DNA from 2 places in the Deinococcus koreensis genome. Region 1 is predicted to be linked to the other one. Evidence: riboswitches for the same ligand, from Rfam matches in the RefSeq annotation. Region 1 holds a riboswitch; the other holds the start of a gene.

Region 1 (10,774 bases):
TCCTGATAGTCGCCATTCCGGGAGGGTTCGAAGCCCAGCAGGTAGCTGTTGGCGACCGGCTGTCCGGCCGCATCCCGCAGCGGGTAGACGCGGACGGCGTGTCTGGTCGATCCGGTGTTGACGGCGTCCAGGCTGTAGGTGTTCTGGGGCGCGTAGCTGTTGGCCGCCAGATAGATGCCGAATTTCTGCGTGCTCTCGAACGAGACGCTGGACACACCTTCGACCAGCCGCGGATTCAGCGTCTGATACGTGCCGGTGGCCAGGGTGCCCAGGGCCTTGAGCTGCGGCGCCGAGCCGCTCATGGTGAACAGGCCGAAGGGGGAGGGGCCGTCCGGCGAGTAGCGCGCGACCGGCCGCAGGGTGACCTTCCCGGCGCCAGCCTGCCGGAACAGCGGCGCACTCACTTCCTCGCCCCGCGGCATGGCATCGGTGCCCAGGATCAGGGCGTTCGTCCCCACGTTCAGGCGGTAGCCCAGCGTGTCGACGATCTGCGCCAGTGAGGGCTCAAAGTTGCCCTCCAGCCCAGCCGCGCGCAGGGCGCTGATGGGCACCTCGCCGCTGATCCCCGTGCCCCGCGCCTGCAGGGTGGCCCGCAGGACGTCCCCGGTCACAGAGGTCACGGCGCGGGCTGCGAGCCTGACCTGAACATCGACGCTCTGCCCGGCGGCCAGGGTGAGGGGCAGGCTGGGCACCGAGGCGAGCCTGAACGCCTCAGGACTGGCGCCGCCGAAGCTCAGGCTGTCGATCTGCACCGGCGCCGAGCCCGGATTGGTCAGCGTCACCCTCTGCGGGGCGCTCTCCTCGTTCTGCACGCCGCTCAACACCACGGTTCCCGGCTGGGCGCCCAGCGTCACCACGTCCCCGGGCGGTGTCGGGGCGGTCGCCTGACCGGATTCGGCACACGCCATCAGACTCAGCGACAGCAGCGCGGTGGCCGATGCCTGGAGCGACACCCTGACCAGCTTCGGGGTCATCAGATTTGAAATCGAAATCATCAACAGCTACTCCTCCGGGACTGTCCAGCCCGTCCTGACCTCGATGCCGAGGTTCGCTACTCCGGCAGATCCTGCCCTCTGCCGCGTTTCTGCATCGTCAATCGACGCGTTACAGCGGCCGGAGACAGCCCCCGGCCCGCTGAGCAGAACTGTAGGTGAGCCGCCCTTCCTGATCCTGTCGGTCGAATGAGAAGTCGCTCTGGATGGACACAGCCGGCCTCATCCCTGGCCCTGGGTGGCGCTCGGGCGCACCGGGGTGCGTTCACCCGACAGGAAACGGCCGCCCAGGACAAGTCCCGGAGCGGCCGCAGGAGGGCGGAGGGCTTACTTGAACTTGAAGAGGGCGCTCTGCGTATTGCCGTCGATAAACTTGACGTTCAACTGGTAACAGGAGCCCGCTTTGAAGGCCGAGCTGGTCTTCCAGACGTAGTTGTACTGCCCGGAGGTGGCGTCGTAGCTGAGCCCGGATACAGTAGCGGCCGAGAGTTCTTCTATGTCGTCCAGAGTGCTGGTCGAGCAGTTGACTGATGTGGCGTTGGGGAAGCCAGGCGCGAAGATACTCAGGCCCTGGTTGCCGCCCAGCTTGAATTTCACGGGCACGGCGCTGCCGACCTTGACGGTGTTGTAGACGTTGCCCATGTCGATGGGCTGGAAGAAGCCGGTGAAGTTGTAGGCCACGATCACATTGAAGGTGCTCGTCGAGGCATTGCCCGCCGCGTCGGTGGCCGTGCAGGTCACGACCTTGGTGCCGACTGAGAAGGGGCTGCTACTGGCCGGGGTGCAGGAGACGGTCGGGGTGCTGATCGCATCCGTAGCCGTGGGATTGGTGTAGGTCACGGTCGCGACACCGTTCGCCGTGGCGAAGGCGGTGACGTTGGCGTGCGCGGCCAGGACAGGCGCGGTGGTGTCCTGCACCTTGACTTCGAAGCTGCCGGTGGCTTTGTTCCCTGCGCCGTCCGTTGCCGAGCAGGTCACGGTGGTGGTACCCAGCGGGAAGGTGGCGCCGCTGGCCTTGTCACAGCTGACGCTGACGGTGCCCGAGACGAGGTCTGTGGCCGAGGTGCTGAAGTTGACAGCGGCGCCACCAGGGCCCGTGGCTTCTGCGGTCAGGTTGCCCGGGAGGGTTAGGACAGGGTTGGTGGCGTCCTGCACGGTGACTGTGAAGCTGCCCGTGGCGGAGTTGGCGGGTGTGCGGCCATCCTTCGCCAAGCACGTGACGGTGGTAGTGCCGACGGGGAAGAGGCTTCCACTGGCCTTGTCGCAGCTCACTGCGACCGGGCCGTCCACGAGGTCTGTCGCACTGGGCGTGAAGCTCACGTTCCGTCCACCGAGGGTGTCGCCTTCCAGTGAAATGGCGGCGGGCAGGCGCAGGGAAGGGGCAGTTCTGTCCTCGATAACAACATTAAAGCTGCCGCTGGCAGGGTTGCCGTGAGCATCGGTGGCCGAACAATCGACTGTGGTGGTGCCCAGCGCGAAGGTGTGGGAGCTGCTGATTGTCGTGGTACCAAGCTTGCACGTCACTGTGACGCTGCCGTCCACAAGGTCATGCGCAGTGTTGGTGAAGCTGACGTAGGCGCCGCCGGGGCCTGTGGCCTCTGCGGACAGGTTGCCAGACAGGCTCAGGCTGGGCGGAGTGGTGTCCCGAACGATGACCTTGAAGCTGCCGGAGGCCTTGTTGCCTGCGTCGTCGGTAGCTGAGCAGTTGACCGTCGTGTCGCCCAGGACGAACGTACCGCCACTGGCTGGGGTACAGCTCACCGCGACCGGGCCGTCCACCAGATCGGTGGCGCTAGTGATGAATGTGACGACGGCGCCGCTGGGCCCGGTTGCCTCTTCAGTCAGGTTCGTCGGAACGGTTAGATGGGGCGCGGTCGTGTCGCGTACTTCGACAGTGAAGCTGCCCGTGGCCTTGTTGCCCGCGTCGTCGGTGGCCGAGCAATCGACCCTCTCCGTGCCCAGGGCGAAGGTGCTGCCGCTGATCGGGGTACAGACCACAGTCACGGTGAGATCAACGAGGTCAGTTGCGGTGTTGCTGAAGGTCACGACAGCGCCCGCAGGCCCAGTCGCTTCCTTGATTAGGTTGTCGGAGAGGGTCAGATCTGGTTTGGTGGAGTCCTGCACGGTCACATCGAAGCTGCCGCTGGCGGTGTTACCCGCATCATCCGTGGCCGAGCATGTGACGGGGGTGGTGCCCAGCGCGAAGGTGGCGCCACTGGTCTTGTTACAGCTGACGCTGACATTTCCAGACACGAGGTCGCTGGCCGAGGTGTTGAAGGTCACGGCGGCGCCCATGGGCCCGGTGGCTTCCCTGATCAGGTCATCCGAGAGGGTTAGGACAGGTTTGGTGGTATCGACCACGGCGATCGTGAAACTGCCGGTGGCTTTGTTGCCACCGCCGTCGGTGGCCGAGCATTCCACGGTGGTCGTGCTGCCCACAGCCAGGGTCGTGCCGCTGACCGGCTCACAGCTGACCGCAACATTGCCGGAGACGAGATCGCTGGCGGTGGCGGAGAAGGTCGCCATGGCGCCGGCCGGGCTGGTGGCTTCCAGCGTCAGGTTACTGGGCAGGTGCAAGGTGGGCGGCGTCTTGTCCTGAACGGTAATTGTAAAGCTGCCGGTGGCTTCGTTCCCCCCGCCGTCCGTCGCCGTGCAGGTCACGGTGTTCGTGCCCAAAGCAAAGGTGCTGCCGCTGGCCGGAGTGCAGCTGACGTTAGGCGTGCTCACGGCGTCGGTCGCGGTGGGGTTGGTGAAGGTGACAACGGCGCCAGCAGCACTGGTGGCTTCGGCGGTGATGTTCGCGTGCGCGGCCAGCACCGGGGCCGTGGAGTCGGCCACCGTCACACTGAAGGTGCTGGAGCTGTGGTTGCCCGCGTCGTCGGTGGCGGTGCAGCTCACCGTGTGGGCACCCAGCGCGAAGGTGCTTCCGCTGGCGGGCGTACAGCTGACCGTCGGGGTGGCGTCCACAGCGTCGCTCGCCGCGGGACTGGTGTAGGTCACGGTGGCGCCGGCCGAGCTGGTCGCTTCGGCCGTCACGGCGCCATGCGGGGCCAGTGCCGGGGCGGTGGTGTCGCGCACGATGACATTGAAGATGCTGGAGCTGCTGTTGCCCGCGTCATCGGTAGCGGTGCAGCTGACGGCCGTGCTGCCCAGTGCGAAGGTGCCGCCGCTGACAGGGGCGCAGCTGACCGTCGGGGTGGTGTCCACGATGTCAGTCGCAGTGGGGTTGGTGAACGTTACCAGGGCGCCGGATGCGCTCGTGGCTTCAGCCGTGACGTCCAGGTGTGTGGCTAGAACGGGCTTGGCGGTGTCCGTGACCGTCACGGTGAAGGTGCCGGTGCCGGTATTACCAGCGCCGTCAGTGGCCGAGCAGGTGACAGTCGTCACACCGACAGGAAAGGTGGCACCGCTAGCCTTGTCACAAGTAGGGGTCAGAGCGCCGCTGGCCAGATCAGTAGCGGTGGCTGGGGCAAAGGTTACGTCCGCGCCCTGTGGCTTGGTCGCCTCAATGCTGATGTTCGCGGGCACTGTCACCAGAGGTCTCGTGGTGTCGGTAACAGTCACGGGAAAGCTCAGGGTGGTGGTCTTAGGCCCGGCCGAATCGGCGCTGCCGTTCAGACGTTTGCCTGAATCCGTGACTGAGCAGGAAACCGTCGTGGTGCCCACCGCAAAGCCGCTGCCGGTGGCAGGCGTGCAGCTGATGGTCAGGGGGAGGTTCAAAGCAGCGTCTTCAGTGTCGAAGGCGGTAGGGGCCGGCGCGAAAGTAACCGGCGTAGAAGCAGCCGTCGCTTCAAGCATCATTCCCATTGGCACGGTCAGTTCCGGCGCAGTGTTGTTAGCGACTGGAGGGGCGCAAGCGGTGATGCTGGTGCCGATAACGGCGTAAGCGTTGGTCGCAATCGTCAGTTTCGAGCCCGTAGCATTGGTGTTTGAGATGTCGGCGGGAGCTACCGAAACGTCAGCCGACGCGTTTGCGGTGACGTGGCTGCCAATCGTGAGGGTGAGGGTAACATCAATGTTCTGGGCCGCGTCACTGGCGGTAGGGCGGGGGGCAACCGTGAAGACCTGGTAAGTGCTGGCATTTGTCAGATTGACCGGAGGCGAGGCGATCCAGATTCCGCCGGAATAGATGTACCCCTTAGGGAACTTGATGGTAGCGGTGCCGTCCTGCTTGCCAGTGATCCTGTAACGCACAGTGCGGTCGATAGTCGTATTCGCGCAGCCGCTGAGCGTGACCGTAGCTGTCTGGGTACCACCAACCGTGGCGTCTCCTGTGCCAGCAGAAAGGGGTTTGATATTCGGGCGCCCTGCTGCTGTAGGCGCGGATGCCGGTGTGGTAGCGGTGGGCGTTCCACTCTGCGAACACCCCGCCAGAGCGAGCATGGTGAGAACGGGGAGTAGGAGCTTGCCTCTCTTCATGAAGCCTCCTTCCTGGGCGGGTCTCACCATTCGCTCGCTCTGTCTAAGGTGACCGACTAAAAGACAGAGGTCATAACGGCCCATGAGAGCGCCGTTTTCGGGCGCCCTGTAAATTGCGGGCGAACTCAGAAGCGGTTCGTGGATTAATCGTACGACATTCAGTGCTCATCTTTCACAAGTTCTCATCCCTCTCCAATCTTTACCCGATGGGGGAGGAGGGGGTGCCATACCGGCCACCCAGTCGTGAAGAACAGGCTGCGGGAGTTATGAGAGCCAGATAGAGAAAGTCCTGGTCGATCCGTGCCTCAGCAATTCGGATCGACCAGTTGTGGGAATACTCATGTTCTTCAGGGACTACCAGTGCCGGGTGTCGCTGTCGGGTTCCTCCAGCAGGAGCCAGAGGCTGCGGCCGGCTTCGGCGGCGGTGGCCTGGGCGTCCAGCATCACCCTCTCCAGATCGGCCGAGAGGTGAGGGTGCTTTTTTCGGAACGAGGCGTAACTGCAGAGCAGCACGGCCGACTTGGCGGGCCGGGACTCGGGGTCGGTCAGGACGTCGTACAGGGCGTCCCAGTTGCGCCCGAAGGTCTGCGACAGGCCCAGGCCACGCAGAAAGGCCAGCATCAGCGACTCCTTGTCGTGGACGTCTCTGAAATTGATCTCGCGCACGGCGACCTGATGGCCGGCGGCGAGCATCCGGGGATCGTGTGGGGCGGGTTGCAGGCCGTTGGGGGCCTCATCGAACACCTGGATCACGGGCGGAGTCTCCTGAAGGTGGCGTAGTGGTCGCTGGTGTAGTAGCACTCGGCGGTGCTGGTGGCCCTCTGGCCCCCACACACGATGCGCCGGGCGCCGCGGTCGCCCTCGCCGGGCGTGGGGACGGTGTACTCGCGGTAGTAGCCGCGCTGCTGCCGGGGCAGGACGCGCTCGCGGTTGCCGAAGGTCACGCCGTCCTTGGCGTAGCGGAAGGGCCCGCCCCGCGCGATGGCCTGCAGGGTGGCCCGTCCCTCGCGCGGCAGGTCTGAGGCCGACATCCAGCGCAGGCCGCTGTCCGGATCGCGGCTGCTGGGGCTCTGGCTGGACGCGCCCGCCGTCGAAGCGCGCTGGCTCTGGACAGCCACCGGCTGGCTGGACTGCGGCTGACTGGACTGCGGCTTCGCGGGAACGTCGCAGGCCGCGAGCAGGCCGGTGGCCAGCGCCAGTGCCGGCAGGAAGGCGAGACGGAGGGTCACGGCCATGAGTGTAGGCCCTGCGGCATGAGTCAGGCCACGGCCCGGGCACCCAGCCAGTCCAGCAGGTCGTCGAGCAGCGGCCCCAGACCCTTGTACTCCACCTGATCGGGGGTCATGGTTCGCAGCGCGGCGGCGAGCGCGCGTGCCTGATCGGGGGTCTGCGCGGCCTCTCGCAGCGGATACGTGTAGGGCCGGATGGTGAAGAGAGCGCCGCTCGCCTCGGGGAAGCCGGTCAGCGTCTGGCGCTCCACGCGCAGGAAGGCGCCGTCGGGGGAAAAGCGTGTCGTCTCAGCCCGGTCAGCGTCGGGCGGCGCGGCGGGGTGGTGATCCAGACGGTCGCCCATCGACACGCCCCACGCGAAGCGCACGAAGGGCCCACGGGTGATCACGGCGTCCACCAGCCGCGCGGCGCTGGCGTTCATGGGGCCGCTGCCCGCCACCGGCGCGTGCACCCGGACGAAATCGCGCCCCAGTTTGTCGCGCGGATCCCAGTGCTGCGGGCTCAGGACGTGGGTGGCGGCCAGCCAGTCGCCGCCCGGCCCCCGGGCGATCAGGGCCAGATCCTCCGGGGCGCACAGGCCCAGCAGATCCAGGGCGTTCACGGGCGCCAGATCGGCTACCCGTTCACCCAGCGGCGCGTCCGAGCGGCGCAGCTGCTCCACGCTGCCGCGCCGGAGATCCAGGTCGGCCGACCAGCCCAGCAGCGCATTCGAGAAGGTGCGGCCGTCCCAGCTCATGGCGCCGCCGCTCTCGTCGGCCAGCGTCCGGGCGATGAACGACAGGGCGGCGTGCCGCAGCGCCGGGCTCAGGTTCGCCTCGCCGGCGTACTCGTGCAGGGCGCGGTGGTGGGCGGCGGCCTTGCTGGCCACGAAGCGCGCATAGGTATCGTCCAGCGCGAAGGTGTGGGTTTCGGGCCGGCCGTCCTCGCGCCAGGGGATCGGCTGGCTGCCCAGCCGGAACAGCCCCGCCGACACGGCGTACACGCCCCCCAGGAATGGGCGGTAGACGGTCGGCGGGGCCATGGACGGATTGTGCCAGACGCCGGCGGCCTCACAGCGGTAACCAGACTGATTGACGGTCAAGGCCGTCAATCAGTCTGGGGAGAACGGAGTGAGTCACCGCCACAGACAGCGGCCTACGTGGAGCCCAAGGGGGTGTTGTTCACCCGTAGGCGGAACGGAGTACCGCTGTCAGGCCAGGATGGAGTTGTTCAGCACGCCCGCCGCGATCAGCGCCAGGATGACCACGCCCAGCACCACCCGGTAGACCGCGAAGCCCTTGAAGTTGTTGGTGGATACGAAGCGCAGCAGCCAGCCGATGGCCGCGTAGGCCACCACGAAGCTCACGCCCGCGCCCAGCAGCACGTTCAGCAGGCCGATCTGGCCCAGGATCTCACGGCTCTTGATGAAGTCCAGCAGCGCCGCGCCGCCCAGGGTGGGCACGCCCAGGTAGAAGCTGAACTTGGTGGCGGTCGGGCGGTCGAGGCCCAGCACCATGCCGCCCAGGATCGAGCTGGCCGAGCGCGAGAAGCCGGGCCAGAGCAGCGCCAGGCACTGCAGCGCGCCGATCATCAGCGCCTTGCGGGTGCTGATCTGCTCGATTTCGTGCACCTCGGGCACCGTCTTGCGGCTCTCGATCACCCACATCAGCACCCCGCCCACGATCAGCGCCCAGGCCACGACGCTGGGGCGGAACAGCAGTTCCTTGATGGTCGAGCCGAACAGCAGGCCCAGGATCACGGCCGGAATACAGGCCACGACCACACTCGTCCAGAGGTGGCGCTGCACCCGGTCTGTGGGGATGTGGCGGATCAGCAGGAATTCCTTCCAGTAGTACGCCAGCACAGCCAGGATGGCGCCGCCCTGGATGACGACCTCGAAGGTGTCCTTCACGTCCTTGGGCCAGGGCACACCCAGCAGGTTTCCGGTCAGGATCAGGTGTCCCGTCGAGCTGATCGGCAGGAATTCCGTGATTCCCTCGACGATGCCATAGATGATTGCGTAGACCCAGTCCATACCGGCGTGAGCCTAACACCTCCGGGTCAGGCGGGGGCGTCCGCCGAAAGGTGCAGCAGGGGTGTGGATACTATCGCAATGAGCTTCGCCCCCTGGCTGGCCCGCTGGAACCTCCTCCCCGACGGCGGGGCCATCCACACCGCGAGCAGCGACCTCCTGCCCGTGGTCTGGGAGGGCCAGGCCGCCATGCTCAAGCTGGCGCGCCTGGACGAAGAGGAGCGCGGCCACCGCCTGATGGTCTGGTGGGCCGGGCGCGGGGCCGCGCGGGTCTATGCCCACGAGGGCGCGGCCCTGCTCATGGAGCGGCTGAGCCCCGAGCCCTCACTCGCGGCGTGGGTGGACGAGGGCCAGGACGACGAGGCGAGCCGGGTGCTGTGCAGGGCCGTCGCCCGCCTGCATGAACCTCGCGGGGAACCCTGGCCCGACCTTGTTCCCCTGCGCCGCTGGTTCCGCGCCCTGGAGGCGGCAGCGCCAGCCGGGGGCACCCTGATGGACTGCTGGACGGTGGCGACCGGGCTGCTGGACGACCCACAGGACGTCCGGCCCCTGCACGGCGACATCCACCACGCCAATGTGCTGCACAGCCCTGGTCTGAGGGGTGATTGCGGCTGGCTGGCCATCGACCCCAAGGGGATTCTCGGGGAGCGCGGCTACGACTACGCGAACATCCTCAGCAACCCGACCCAGGCCTGGGCGCTGCGGCCCGGCCGGCTGGCCCGGCAGGTTCGGATCGTGTCGCAGGCTGCCGGACTGGAGCGCTCGCGCCTGCTGCGCTGGATCGTCGCCTACTCGGGTCTGTCGGCCGCGTGGCATCTGGAGGACGGGGACGAGGCGGCGGCGGCCCGGCAGATCGAGATCGCGCAGATGGCGGCGGGCGAGCTGGGAGGTTCCTGATGGGCGAGGTGAAGTCCGGCTGAGACGCTGGCTCGGGTTGGTTTCCAGCGGAGTTGGCCGTGGTGGAGCTTCGGGGGTCGGTCAACGGGCCGATGGGCAGAACGAAGCTGCAACATGGGGCAGATCCGTCAGCCTCTTCCCAGGGGAGCGTACAGTCACAGGCTCTGCCCTTGATGGCTGACCGGAAGGCGACCCCTCCGGCGCTCCGCGCCACCTCCCCTGAGAAGGGAGGCAAGAGAAAGCACGGCTGGCAGGCCTCTCCTGGCTCCTCTGGACTGACAGCGCCCGCAGGAAGGGGGGGCTGACATCGGAGGTGACGGGCGGGCATAGCCCCTGAGCAGTGGGGTGCTGTGCAGCGTTACCCAAGAAACCACCGCACTCACTGTGTCGCCCTGTCCTCCACCGTTTGTCCACCCCAGGCCCGATCCTGTATACTCTCCGTTTGGGTGCCCCTGTGACCCGCTGTGCGTGCTGGAGCGTCGCGCACGGCCTGGCCTGAACAACGCACGCAGGTGCGGGGCTGGCACATGGACGGCAGACTTCTTCCCACTGCAACGCTCAGGAGCACAGATGTCTTATATCTCCATGAAGCAACTGCTGGAAGCCGGGGTTCACTTCGGTCACGAAACCAAGCGCTGGAACCCCAAGTTCAAGCGCTTCATCTTCGCCGAGCGCAACGGCATCTTCATCATCGACCTCCAGAAGACCCTCAAGCAGGTAGACCGGTCGTTCGACTTCATCAAGGAACTGGCCGAGCGCGGCGGCGTGATCCTGTTCGTCGGCACCAAGAAGCAGGCCCAGGAGATCGTGGAACTGGAGGCCCGCCGCACAGGGATGCCCTTCGTGACCAGCCGCTGGCTGGGCGGGATGCTCACCAACTTCAAGACCATCCGCACCCGGGTCGACCGGCTGAATGAACTCGAGGAGATGGAGGAGTCGGGCCGCATCAACGACCGTCCCAAGGCCGAGCGCATCGAGCTGGGCAACGAGCGCGAGCGGCTGCTGCGCTTCGTGGGCGGCATCCGCAAGATGAACCGCCTGCCCGACGCGATCTTCGTGGTCGACCCGACCAAGGAAGTCATCGCCGTGCAGGAAGCGAACAAGCTGGGCATCCCCGTGATCGCCCTGGCCGACACCGACTCCGATCCGGACGTCATCGACTACATCGTGCCCGGCAACGACGACGCGATCCGCTCCATCCAGCTGATCACGCACCGCATCGGCG
Region 2 (10,774 bases), on a different contig from region 1:
CCGACGAATCCGGCGCTGCCGGTGAGCAGGATCCTCATCAGGAGCGCTCCACATCCGCCCGGCGCCGCTCGCCGCGTGGCGCATCCCGTCCGACCTGCTCCACCTGAGCATTGATGGGCCGGCGGATGATATTGCGGGCGTCGATGACCAGCGGCCGGCGGGTGGTGGCCAGCAGGGTGTTCCAGTCGAGGTTGATGTATTCGTCCCACTCGGTCGCCAGGATGATCGCGTCCGCGCGCTCGAAGGCTTCCTCGACCGTGGCCGCCGGAGTGTAGCTGAGATGGCTCCACTCACGGGCCGCGCGGTTCATGGCAATCGGGTCGTGGGCGGTCACGCTGGCACCCAGGCGGTTCAGCTGGACGATCAGGTCGTGGGTGGGTGCGTCGCGCAGGTCGTCGGTGTTGGGCTTGAAAGCCATCCCCAGGATCGAGACGCGTTTGCCCTTGACGGTCTTGAGGTGTCTCAGCAACTTGTCGATGACCACCCGGCGCTGGCGGTAGTTGACGTCGATGGCCGCCTGCAGGATCGGCATGTCGTACTGGTGCTCCCGCCCGGCGCTGATCAGCCCCTGGGTGTCCTTGCCGAAGCAGCTCCCGCCCCAGCCCAGGCCGGCCTGCAGGAAGCGCTGCCCGATCCGCTGATCCATGCCGATCCCGGCCGCGACCTCTTCAATGTCGGCGCCGACCCGCTCGCACAGTCCGGAAATCTCGTTGGCGAAGCTGATCTTCAGGGCCAGGAAAGCGTTGGCGGCGTATTTGATCATCTCGGCGCTCTGCAGCGAAGTCTTGACCACGGCCGGACGGGTGAACCACTCGGGGCGCGGCGCGACGGTCGGCGCCGTGAAAGACTGGTCTATCAGGGGGGCGTACAGCTGCGTCATCAGATCCAGGGCCTGCGGCTGTCCACCCAGGACGATCCGGTCGGGATAGAGGCTGTCGCCCAGCGCGGTGCCCTCGCGCAGGAACTCGGGATTGCTGACCACGAAATGCCGGCTGGGGTCGAAGGACGGCGTGTGATCCTCCAGCAGCCGCTGAACGTAGTCGCCCGTGCCGATGGGAACGGTGCTCTTGTTCACGATGATCTGCGAGTGGCTGTTGAGGTGACGCGCGATGCTGGCGGCCGCACTGACGACGTATTGCAGATCAGGGGTGCCGTCCAGGCCCGGCGGCGTTCCCACGCAGATGAAGATGACGTCGGCGTCGCGCACGGCGCTGTAGTCGGTCGTCCAGGTCAGGCGCTCGACCTGGCTCGCCAGCAGATCGTCCAGGCCCGGTTCATGGATAGGGACGTGGCCCTGGCGCAACATCGCAATTTTTTCCTCGTCGATATCGATTCCGGTCACCGTGTGCCCGATGTGGGCCAGCAGACCGGCCGTGCCGAGCCCGACGTAGCCTCTGCCGATGACGGCGACATTCGCTGGATGATTCAAGTGCATGTAGATCTCCGTTTCCTTGCGGGGGTGAGCAGGGAAGGCCCCTGATGACGACGCTGACGCTGCGGGGTCTGACGTCGAAGTCACCTGTACCGCCTCGTCTTCACCACGATCATCTCATGACATGGTCGGTCCGCTTTAACCTTCACTCCATGTAAAGGAGCGGTGACCCTGCCTGGAGATGATCGGTGGCTGTGCTAGCGGGAGATCTCGATGCCCGAGATCGACGGATAATCCACGCTGGCGGCGAAGGCCAGATTGAGCTTCCCGTTGGTCACCTGGACGCTCGGCACTGGGAGCACCAGGGCGGTGTTGGCGCCACCGGCCTGGGCCACGATGTCGAGATTGCTGATTTTCACCTGGCCGTTTACCAGGACATCGAAGACCCGCTTGCCGGCCGTCGTCCAGTTCAGCTCGGCAAAGTGCAGTTTGAGCTGGTAGGTGCCGTTTTCCAGTGGGATGTTGTAGGTCAGGGTGCGCGGGGTCACGCCGCCGACATTGCCACGGTAGGTGCGGTACAGCTGGTCGTTGTCGGTGCCCAGGATCTCCACGCTGGTCGCCGTGGCAGGCTCATTCACTGCAGTATTCGGCGTAAAGGACGCCACGTTGTTCCTGTCGCGGTCGGATGTCCACACGTTGCCGGCTGGATCGGTGTAGCTGGCCCCCGCCCCGACCCCGGTGTCGATCAGAAAGGGCGCCGGCTGGACATTGCTGATCAGGTAGACGTTGTCGTTGTAGTCGTAGTTGATCCCCGAGTAATCCATGATCAGCAGATAGGTGTTCGGCATCACCTGGCCAGCAGGATTCTTGGCCTTGTAGAACCTCAGATGATGACCGCAGGGATCGACGCAGCCGTTTCTCCGGTCGGCCGTCTGACTGTTGCGCGTGTCGTCGCTCCATTCGCTGTTGTCGATACGGAAGCCGAAAGTCGCCGCCGTAGGTGTGAAGTTGGCCTGTGCCAGAACCGAGCCGTCGTCCTTGCGGGGCAGAATCGACTGGGCGCTGGTCGGTGCGTGCTTCAGCACTTGCAGGGCAGCCGAATCCGCCTTGGAGTGCCAATACAGGGTGGCAGTGGAATTCTGCGTGTGGTAAGCGGCCAGTTGCCAGACATTCACGGGCTGCGACGTATTGGCACGCTGCCAGAAGGGCGAGAGCATCTCGTCCCCCTGAGCCATGACGCTGCCCTTCTGGTTGATGCTCTGGCCGCCCGTGGAGAACGCTGTGGTGAAGCCCAGCGTTTCGCGAACCAGCTGATCCAGGTTGGGTTCCTGATTGTTTTCGTAGACCGGCTGCCAGGCACCGGCCAGCTGGATGGTGGTCGAGGGAGTCTGTGGATCGTTGCTCTGCACCACCAACGTTCCTCGCTGGACGGGCAGGTTATCGCCGACGAACCGAACCTTCACATCGCTGCTGGCGCCGGGCGCAACCGTGAACGCCGGGGGGCCAGACAGGAGTGTGAAGGTGCCCGTAATCTGCAGGTTCACGTTCAGCGGGTCGACCCCCGTGTTGCTGATCCGCAGGGTCGAGACATTGTGTTCCGTGGTCGAGGGAGTAGCGGGCACACCGGTGCCGACCTTGCTGAAGGAGAGCCAGTTCTGGAACGGGCCACCGTCGAGGTTCGTGAGGACGATGTTCGGCTGAGCCACCACGACAGGGCTGACCGTGACCTGGGAAGAATCTGACTTGGTGGAGTCCAGGGTAGACGTCGCTGTGATGGTCGCCTGTCCTGCTGCGACACCTGTCACCGTGCCGTCCTCGGCCACGCTGGCAATCCCTGGATTACTAGACTTCCACGCCACTCCGCCAAACTCCCCGGTGCCGGTCACCTTGGCTGTGAAGAGCTGAGTTTTCCCCACATTGATCGCAGCTGTGGTGGGTGTTACCTCGATTTTGGAGACGGTTGCACCGACCACCACGCTGATCTTGCTGGAGTCCGTCTTACTCGGATCACTGACTGATTTTGCCGTGATGGTTGCCGCTCCTACTTTCAGAGCTTTGACTATTCCATCCGGTGTCACGGTAGCAGTCTGTGGGTCGTTGGTACTCCAGACTACACTCTGGTCGAAGCTTCCAGCCCCCTCGACTTTAGCTTCTAGTTTCTGTGTGCCATTTGGTAACAAAGTAACTGTTGGAGGCGTGACGGTAATCTTCGTTACAGCCGCCGGCACACTGCTCCGGTCACATGCCAGCAGACTCAGAGCCGTCACCGTCGCCATCGCACTATTTCTCAGTATTCTTCCAGTTGATTGCATGACATACTCCCTTGCTGAACATTGCTTATCGCACCGGTTCCGCGCGCCCTGAGGACGTCGGCGCTTTTCGTCTGTGCAGACCAGATATTCACTTTAGGGGAGCATCGGCCGCGCAGCGTAACAACTTCGTTGCACGGCGCCTGAAGGTCTGTCCACGTAGTGCTCATGTAACCGACCCAGCCTTCAGGCCCATCTCAGCGAGAGCTATGCGACGGGACACCAAGAGGTCGGCGGCCCTGTGCTGGGGCCGCCGACCTCTTATGGTGGTGTGCTTATGGAGCGCCTTCGTTCAGTGCCGGCCTGGTGTGTGGGCGTGTTCCCCGATCAACGGGCTCCAATTTCCAGGCCGTTCGTCGCCACGCTGGTTTCCCAGGCTGCTACGGCGTTGGTCAGCAGGGCGGGATCAACAGCCGCATTGGCCTTCTGGACATTCGTGTTCGAGAGGCCGACGCCGCCCGTCGAGCTGATCGAGTAGTCCCAGCGGGAGTTGGCATTCGTGGGCTTGGGGCGTCCCCAGCCGACAAGGTTGCCTGAAGCCACGACGCTGGAGATGATATGGGCCGGGTCGTTCGAGTAGTCCCTCAGGTAGATACCGGCGTCGGGGTCGGCGTCCAGAATGGTGCCGTCTGCGAGTTTGCCCGTTCCCAGCACCAGATTGTTCTTGATGTTGATGTAGTTGCCACTGGCCGCGGCGATACCGTAGTTGCTGGTTTCCAGTACGGTGTTGTTCGAAGCTTCCTGGTAAGCGCCTCCACCGTCACCCAACATGATGCCGCCACCGGAGTAACTGCTGTTGGGGATTCCTGCGTACGCCCCAGCAATCAGGTTGTTGGAAACCCGGATCGGGCTGGCAGGAGTGCCGGTCGAGCCGTAGATATTGATCACATCTTCCACGTGACTCTTACGCGCCACGTTCTCGACCCGGTTCCAGGCGATTTCGACGCGGGGGATGTTGCTCATGCCGTTGAGCTGAGTGAACTGCACGCGGTAGAAGGTGGACTGGAAGCCGTCGTTCCCGTCGCTAAAACGCCCTTCGATGTTTCTGCCCAGGTTTTGGCGTACGGTGATCGTCGTCGGAAGGGTAGCGTCACCGACCCACTTGTTCAGGTAGATCCCGCTGGTGCCCTCGAAGGTATTGCGCTCAATCACCATGGACTCGAAACCCTCTGCATGAACGAAGCGTCCGGGGATCCGGGTCGTATCGTTCGGGTTCAGCCCGATGCCCTTACAGCCACGCACGGTCAGATTGGCGCGGCTCCACGGAGCCAGGATCAGGGTTCCCTTACTCCGCAGCAGGCAGTTTTCGATGATGACCGGCTCGGAGGTCATGATCTTGACCGCTGCGACTGCTGGATCGAGGCTCTCCCAGGCGCCGGTGTACGTCCCACCCTTGGTGATCGTCAGAGGAGCAGCGTACGGTGAGGTGCTGACCACAGGAGCAGGGGCAGGGGCAGGGGCAGGGGCAGGGGCAGGGGCAGGGGCAGGGGCAGGGGCAGGGGCAGGGGCAGGGGCAGGGGCAGGGGCAGGGGCAGGGGCAGGGGCAGGGGCAGGAGGAGTAACAAGCAGTTCGCACACCTTGGCGACGCCGACCAGGGGATCAGCACCGAAAAAACCGTTCGTGCACTCGCCAGCGTTCGTGACAGACTTGGCGATCCAGCTGGCGCCACCGCCGTAGCGCACGGTCTGCGTTCCCGACACAGTAAAGGACTTGGACTCGTTCGCCAGGAAAGTGTACGTCCCTGTGGGAGCCGGCACGACCCCTGAGGTCACGGGCGGGGCGGTCGTTTCACACCCCAGCAGGTAGGGGTTCGCCCAGTCGGCGTGGTCGTACCCATTGTTGTCTCCGGCGTCGGTGACGGCCAGACGCAGGTCTTTGCGACCCGCAATATCGATCTTGATCGTTTTGGTGGCCGTGGCTCCGGTCATGATGCCGCTGTCGTACAGCTTGACTCCGTCTCCGAAAACCTGGAACACCACGCTGCCGCGTGAACCGACTTCGTCGTCCAGCCCAATATCGGAAGTCAGGTAACGGCATTTACCGCCCACAGCAAACGTCATCTGCGAGCCGGCATGAACCCCGTAGCCGCGGCTGTAGGTCTTGGTATTCAGGGTGATCACGCGGCCGTCACTGGTGCCCGCCTCGCCGTTGCTCTTGTTGATCTCCACGGGGCCGTACCCATTGACTGCAGACGACCAGATTTTGCCGGTCAGCGCGTTATCGCCGGTGGCGATCGCCAGGGCCAGCTCCTTCAGTGGAAAGTCGGTCGTGATGTCCGCCGCCGTGGGCATGCCCAGGCCAGGCGTACCGCCAGCATCCGCATTTCCGCCGGGGGTTGGGGGAGTCGACGTTGAACAGGCGGCCAGGGCGAGAGCCAGGGTGCAGGCGAACAGGGTGCGGGCGGGGGCTGAGCGGTGGTGCCGGTTGGTCAGATTCATAGTGTCCCTACTTTCGGCAACCCGGCTGACTCCAGAGGAGTTCCGTGGCTTTGCGTCGCCTCCTCGCGGAGGTTTTGCCTGTGTCGGTTTAGGTTTCGTCAGTCGCTAGCGGCGGGTCTTGCTGACGTCGTTCATCTTGCCGGAGGGCGCTGCACATTTCCGTTACATAAAGGTCAGGCACATTGACCCTTCATAAATCCCTGCCTGGCCCTCTGTCCCAGGGTTGGGGTGCGTCCCACACGGCGTCTGCCTTGCGTCACCCTTAAATGAACTTCCGGATCCGTCCTGCTCCGCGTCGTCAGAGTTCTGTAAGGGCGCAGGGGTGGCCCCACCAGTGGCCTGGTGTATGGGTCAGAGCCGCCGGCGACCTCGGGATCCAATGGGCGGCTGCACAGACTTATGGAGGGATCGGCCTGGGCTGGCGGAACAGCAAAGTGCGCCCTGCTCGCAGATTTTTTAACTCCATGTCGGAGGGACGGCTCAATGAAGCCGTCGGGGCCCTGGCGACGTTGTTCAACCGAGATCGCCAGTGCGCGCTACTGGCACTTCTCCTGGCTTCTCAGCCTCACTCACTGTGGGCCAGGGCTCGAAGCTCCTTTAGCACGTGCGGTGGCTGGGTGAGGATAAATGTCACCGCGAACGGCATACCCAGGCAGTCACATTATGGAAATATTAAGATCGCCCCAAGACCTGAATGGGATAGTGCAACAGGTTCCCGACTGGCGGGGGTGTGAGGGTCACCATGTTTTGCTCAATGTAAAACTTTACATTGATGCATCTAGTTGGAGAATGATTTTCTGCCAGTCGTCATATGATAGGAGAGTTGTGTCTACAGTAAAGAGTGTCGAAGTAGTGATGGCCACGTATAATGGTGAAAATTTTCTGCGAAAGCAGTTGGATAGTCTGTTGTCGCAGACTATCAGTGAGTTTAAGTTACTAATTAATGACGATCATTCTCAAGATAGTACACCTGAAATTCTCGAAGAATATCGCACGAAGTTTGATAGTATTGAGATATACAGTGTAAAATGTGGAAGTGCCAGAAACAATTTCGCTTTCCTTATGACGAAGTGCACGGGCGATTATGTATTTTTCGCCGATCAGGACGATATCTGGCTGCCTGATAAACTCAAAAGACTGCTCGATACTATGTATGAGGCTGAAAAGTCTTATGGCTCTGATTGCCCAATTCTTCTCCACTCGGATGCCTGCCTGATCAATGATTCTGACGGGTTGATTGATCCATCCATGTGGAAATATCAGTACATTGTCCCTGAGTCTGGCGAGCAGTTCGGGAGAATACTCACCCAGAATATTGTGACAGGCTGCACAATGCTTGCCAACAAAACCCTTATTAAAATGGCGAACCCAATGCCTGAAAAAGCCCTCATTCATGATTGGTGGCTGGCTATTGTGGCATGCGCTTTTGGCAAATTAATACCCATCCACGAACCGACTATAATGTATCGTCAGCATACATCTAACCAACTGGGAGCTGTCAAATTCAATAGGCGTCTTATTCTGCAAAAAGTAAGGCGCGAGAGAGAGCAGATGGCTCGTCGTAAATTAGATGCAGCCCGACAAGCACGGGCATTCAGTGAGGTTTACAAGGGGACGAATCAGTCCGAGAAGGCCTTAATTTTTTCTAAGATGCCTATGATGCAATACCCGCAACGGATATTAACCATCTTCAGACACGGATTTTACAAAATTGGCCTGGCTAGAAATTTAGGCTGGATCTTTCTACGGGAAACCTAAATTCTCCTAGAACTGGGAAAGTATGGCCGTATCCGACCCTGTTTTGATCTGCTGACATTGCTTCAGATCGGCGTTCACTGTTGTCCGAAGCTTCGGGCCGGCGCCTATCTCCCACTGCGCTGAAACACTGTGTTAACGGATATACCGACAGTTTTAGGTAGCATGTTTCTTAAATGCCGCGCGTGACCTTTGACCAACCTCGCGAAGGATCCAGAATTGGTGAGCCCACAACCATCAACAGCGACACTCTCCAGAGCATATATGATGAGAGAAACTCAGCCGGCCCTCAGCATTCCAGACGCCGTAAGGATATGAAGGCGTGCCTGGAGAGAAACACGCAGATTCCTCTCCTGGCGGCCCCGGCCGCCTCAGAAAATGAGATCGAGGACTGGTCAGTGCCTGGAAACGAGTCACCTATGGGCGCCAGCGTGGACGGTGCCGGTGCGAGTCACGGCGGCGCCGGCCAGCGAACAGCACGGGACGCGGCGGGGGCCGGCATCGCGCTGGTCGTGGTTTACTGAGCGGAGGTGAATCCAGGCTTCATCGTTGCGCCCAGACGTTAGACATTGCAGCAACCCTTCGCGTGGTCGTCAAGGAGTCGTCATCTGGAACGAGATTTGTGACGACTGCTCTCCAGTGTGTTCGGATGCCGCGTTCCTACCACCTGCGCTCGGTTCCGTGCCGATCGCAATTGGCGTCTGCAGAGGCTGCGGGGCGAGCACTAGCCGGCCGAGTTCGCTGAGCGACGTGTCAGGCGGGACAGACTCGCTTTAGCCATCCGCTGAAGCTCATTGGGGGGGCCCAGGATCACAACACCGCCGAGCATCAGACCACCAAGAATCACCTCGGTGATGAAGAGTGCAGGCAATGGGAGGATGGCCCGCAATGGGATCACTATAGCTGCAGTCAGAAGGGCCGCTCCTAACCCGCAGGCTCCACCCAGGAGGTAAGAGAAGGCTATGTCGCGCCCGCCTCCCTGAATGATGCGGCGTGCCAGAATAGCGAAGGCCGCGCTTCTGAACACTGACCAGATGACGAGTACGACTGCGAACGCCTCAACTCCCATACCCAGTTGATGGGTCGACCAGAACGCAATCAGAAGCGTAATAAAATAGGTTGACTGTATCACTATTTTGCTCTTCAGATGTGCCGTGGCCTCAGCCAGAACACCCGAGAGATTGGTGAGAACCGAGAAGGGGATAAAGAAGGCGAAGATCTGCATCAGCACGATGGAGTCGAGGAATGTTGGCCCAAGCATGACACGGACGATTTCCGGAGCATCGACTACGATACATCCGGCCGCCGTGAAGATGATCAGCGACAATGCCCGGAGTCCTGAGAGATACGCGCGTTTAAGCCGTTCTGGCTCGCCCTGAACCGCACTAAATGACGGCGCGAGGACACGTGAGAGGCTCATGGCAAACCCCATTGCAGGTTGGGCAATGGTACTGAATGTTCTGGAATAAAGCCCCAGCGCTGCGGGATTGTAGAGCTTGGCAATCAAAAAGGTGTCCAGGCTGCCACTGATGAACTCGAGGAAGGTAACGACGGTCGCACGCGTGCCAAACAGGTAAAGATCCTTATAGGCAGACCATCTGAATACGGGTCGCAATGTGTGCCGTGTGGCAGCGTACAGGATTATAAGTTGTATAAGACCCTGCGATAACGCACTGATGACCAGACTGTAGGTCCCATACCCAAGATAGGCCGACCCGAGTCCCAGAATTCCATGGCCGAGAATATACATGCTCAACTCTGAGATCACCAATGGTCGGAACTTCAGGGCACGCCGCAGCAGACTATGAGACACGACGATGCCACTATTGATGACAAACACCCATGAATATGCCCGAAAAATAGGGACGAGATCTGGGTTGTTGAAATAGGTGCCCGCGTAGGGGGCGCTGATCCACGCCAGTGCGGTAGCCAGTACACCCAATAAGATGGACGAAGTGAAACCGGCTCGAACGTCATCGTCCGTCAATTTTGCTTTCTGTACGATGGCCTGACCAACCCCAAGATTGGCGATGAACTGTCCAAAACTTTGAAGCAGTGTTGCTGTATACCAGACGCCGAACTGTTCTTTGGTCAGAAGGCGCGAGAGGATAGCAGCGAAGAGCAATTGCAATGCTAATCCGCTGAACATGGAGAAATAGCTCCACTTAATAGCGGTTACGGTTCGGGATTTGAGATCACTCACGAATATCCTGGGTTTCCACAGCTGAACGACGTGCGTGGTCATGGGTGCGAGATCGTCGACGATCTATCAGGTGCTCATACAGCTTCAGATATGAGTCGGCCTGATGACCATACGTATACGTGTTCATGACGTGTTCCCTCACAGCTGTCGCCATCGCCTCTGGATGGGAATGATCGAGCACATACTCCAGCCCAGCTGCCAGATCCGCGATATCGAGCGGTGCTGCATGATAGCCGTGCTGCAGATGTTGGACGATCTCAGCTGTTCCTGTGTCCCGTAGGCAGACCACTGGGGTGCCGCAGGCCAGTGACTCCATGGCCACCTTGCCGAACGCCTCCTCGATGGAAGGCATCACCGTCACGGTCGCTGCCGAATAGAGTCGGCTCATCGTCAGGTCATCACTGATGAGGCCCAGAAACCTGGCCTTGATGGGCAGCGAAGGGAGTTCAGAATATAAGGCCCCGGCCACCAGGAGTTCGATGTGCTCGGCGTCAGGCCGGGCCGCCAGGAGGCCGAGCGCTGCTTTTAACTGAGCGAAGCCTTTCCGCTTGTCCTCCAGCGGATTCATGGCGCTGAACAGGATGTATCTCCGGTCTTGGGGTAAGCCCAGCGTGGCCTGTACCTGGGCGCGCTGCTGCGGCTGAAACGTGTCCGTGTCCAGAGCGTTGGGGATGACCAGGGTTTCGTAGCCACCCA

What was found. A riboswitch is a leader RNA that binds a small molecule or an ion and turns the genes downstream of it on or off. The one in region 1 is predicted to bind cyclic di-GMP.
Region 2: linked by a shared signal. The riboswitch ahead of CVO96_RS21315 (NPCBM/NEW2 domain-containing protein) and the one ahead of CVO96_RS00800 (HYR domain-containing protein) in region 1 are both predicted to bind cyclic di-GMP.

Annotation. Positions count from the first base shown of each region.
Region 1 covers NZ_PPPD01000001.1:161,915-172,688, reverse strand. The annotation lists gene CVO96_RS00805 (hypothetical protein) at 1-995, opposite strand, end outside; gene CVO96_RS00800 (HYR domain-containing protein) at 1,320-5,411, opposite strand; cyclic di-GMP riboswitch class II at 5,418-5,501, opposite strand; gene CVO96_RS00795 (barstar family protein) at 5,766-6,164, opposite strand; gene CVO96_RS00790 (guanyl-specific ribonuclease) at 6,161-6,646, opposite strand; gene CVO96_RS00785 (heme-dependent oxidative N-demethylase subunit alpha family protein) at 6,670-7,662, opposite strand; gene CVO96_RS00780 (undecaprenyl-diphosphate phosphatase) at 7,831-8,655, opposite strand; gene CVO96_RS00775 (aminoglycoside phosphotransferase family protein) at 8,734-9,549, shown strand; gene rpsB (30S ribosomal protein S2) at 10,120-10,774, shown strand, end outside.
Region 2 covers NZ_PPPD01000002.1:259,545-270,318, forward strand. The annotation lists gene CVO96_RS17645 (UDP-glucuronic acid decarboxylase family protein) at 1-38, opposite strand, end outside; gene CVO96_RS17650 (UDP-glucose dehydrogenase family protein) at 38-1,435, opposite strand; gene CVO96_RS17655 (malectin domain-containing carbohydrate-binding protein) at 1,630-3,684, opposite strand; gene CVO96_RS21315 (NPCBM/NEW2 domain-containing protein) at 4,009-6,120, opposite strand; cyclic di-GMP riboswitch class I at 6,133-6,209, opposite strand; gene CVO96_RS17670 (glycosyltransferase family 2 protein) at 6,946-7,878, shown strand; gene CVO96_RS17675 (lipopolysaccharide biosynthesis protein) at 8,600-10,078, opposite strand; gene CVO96_RS17680 (glycosyltransferase) at 10,071-10,774, opposite strand, start outside.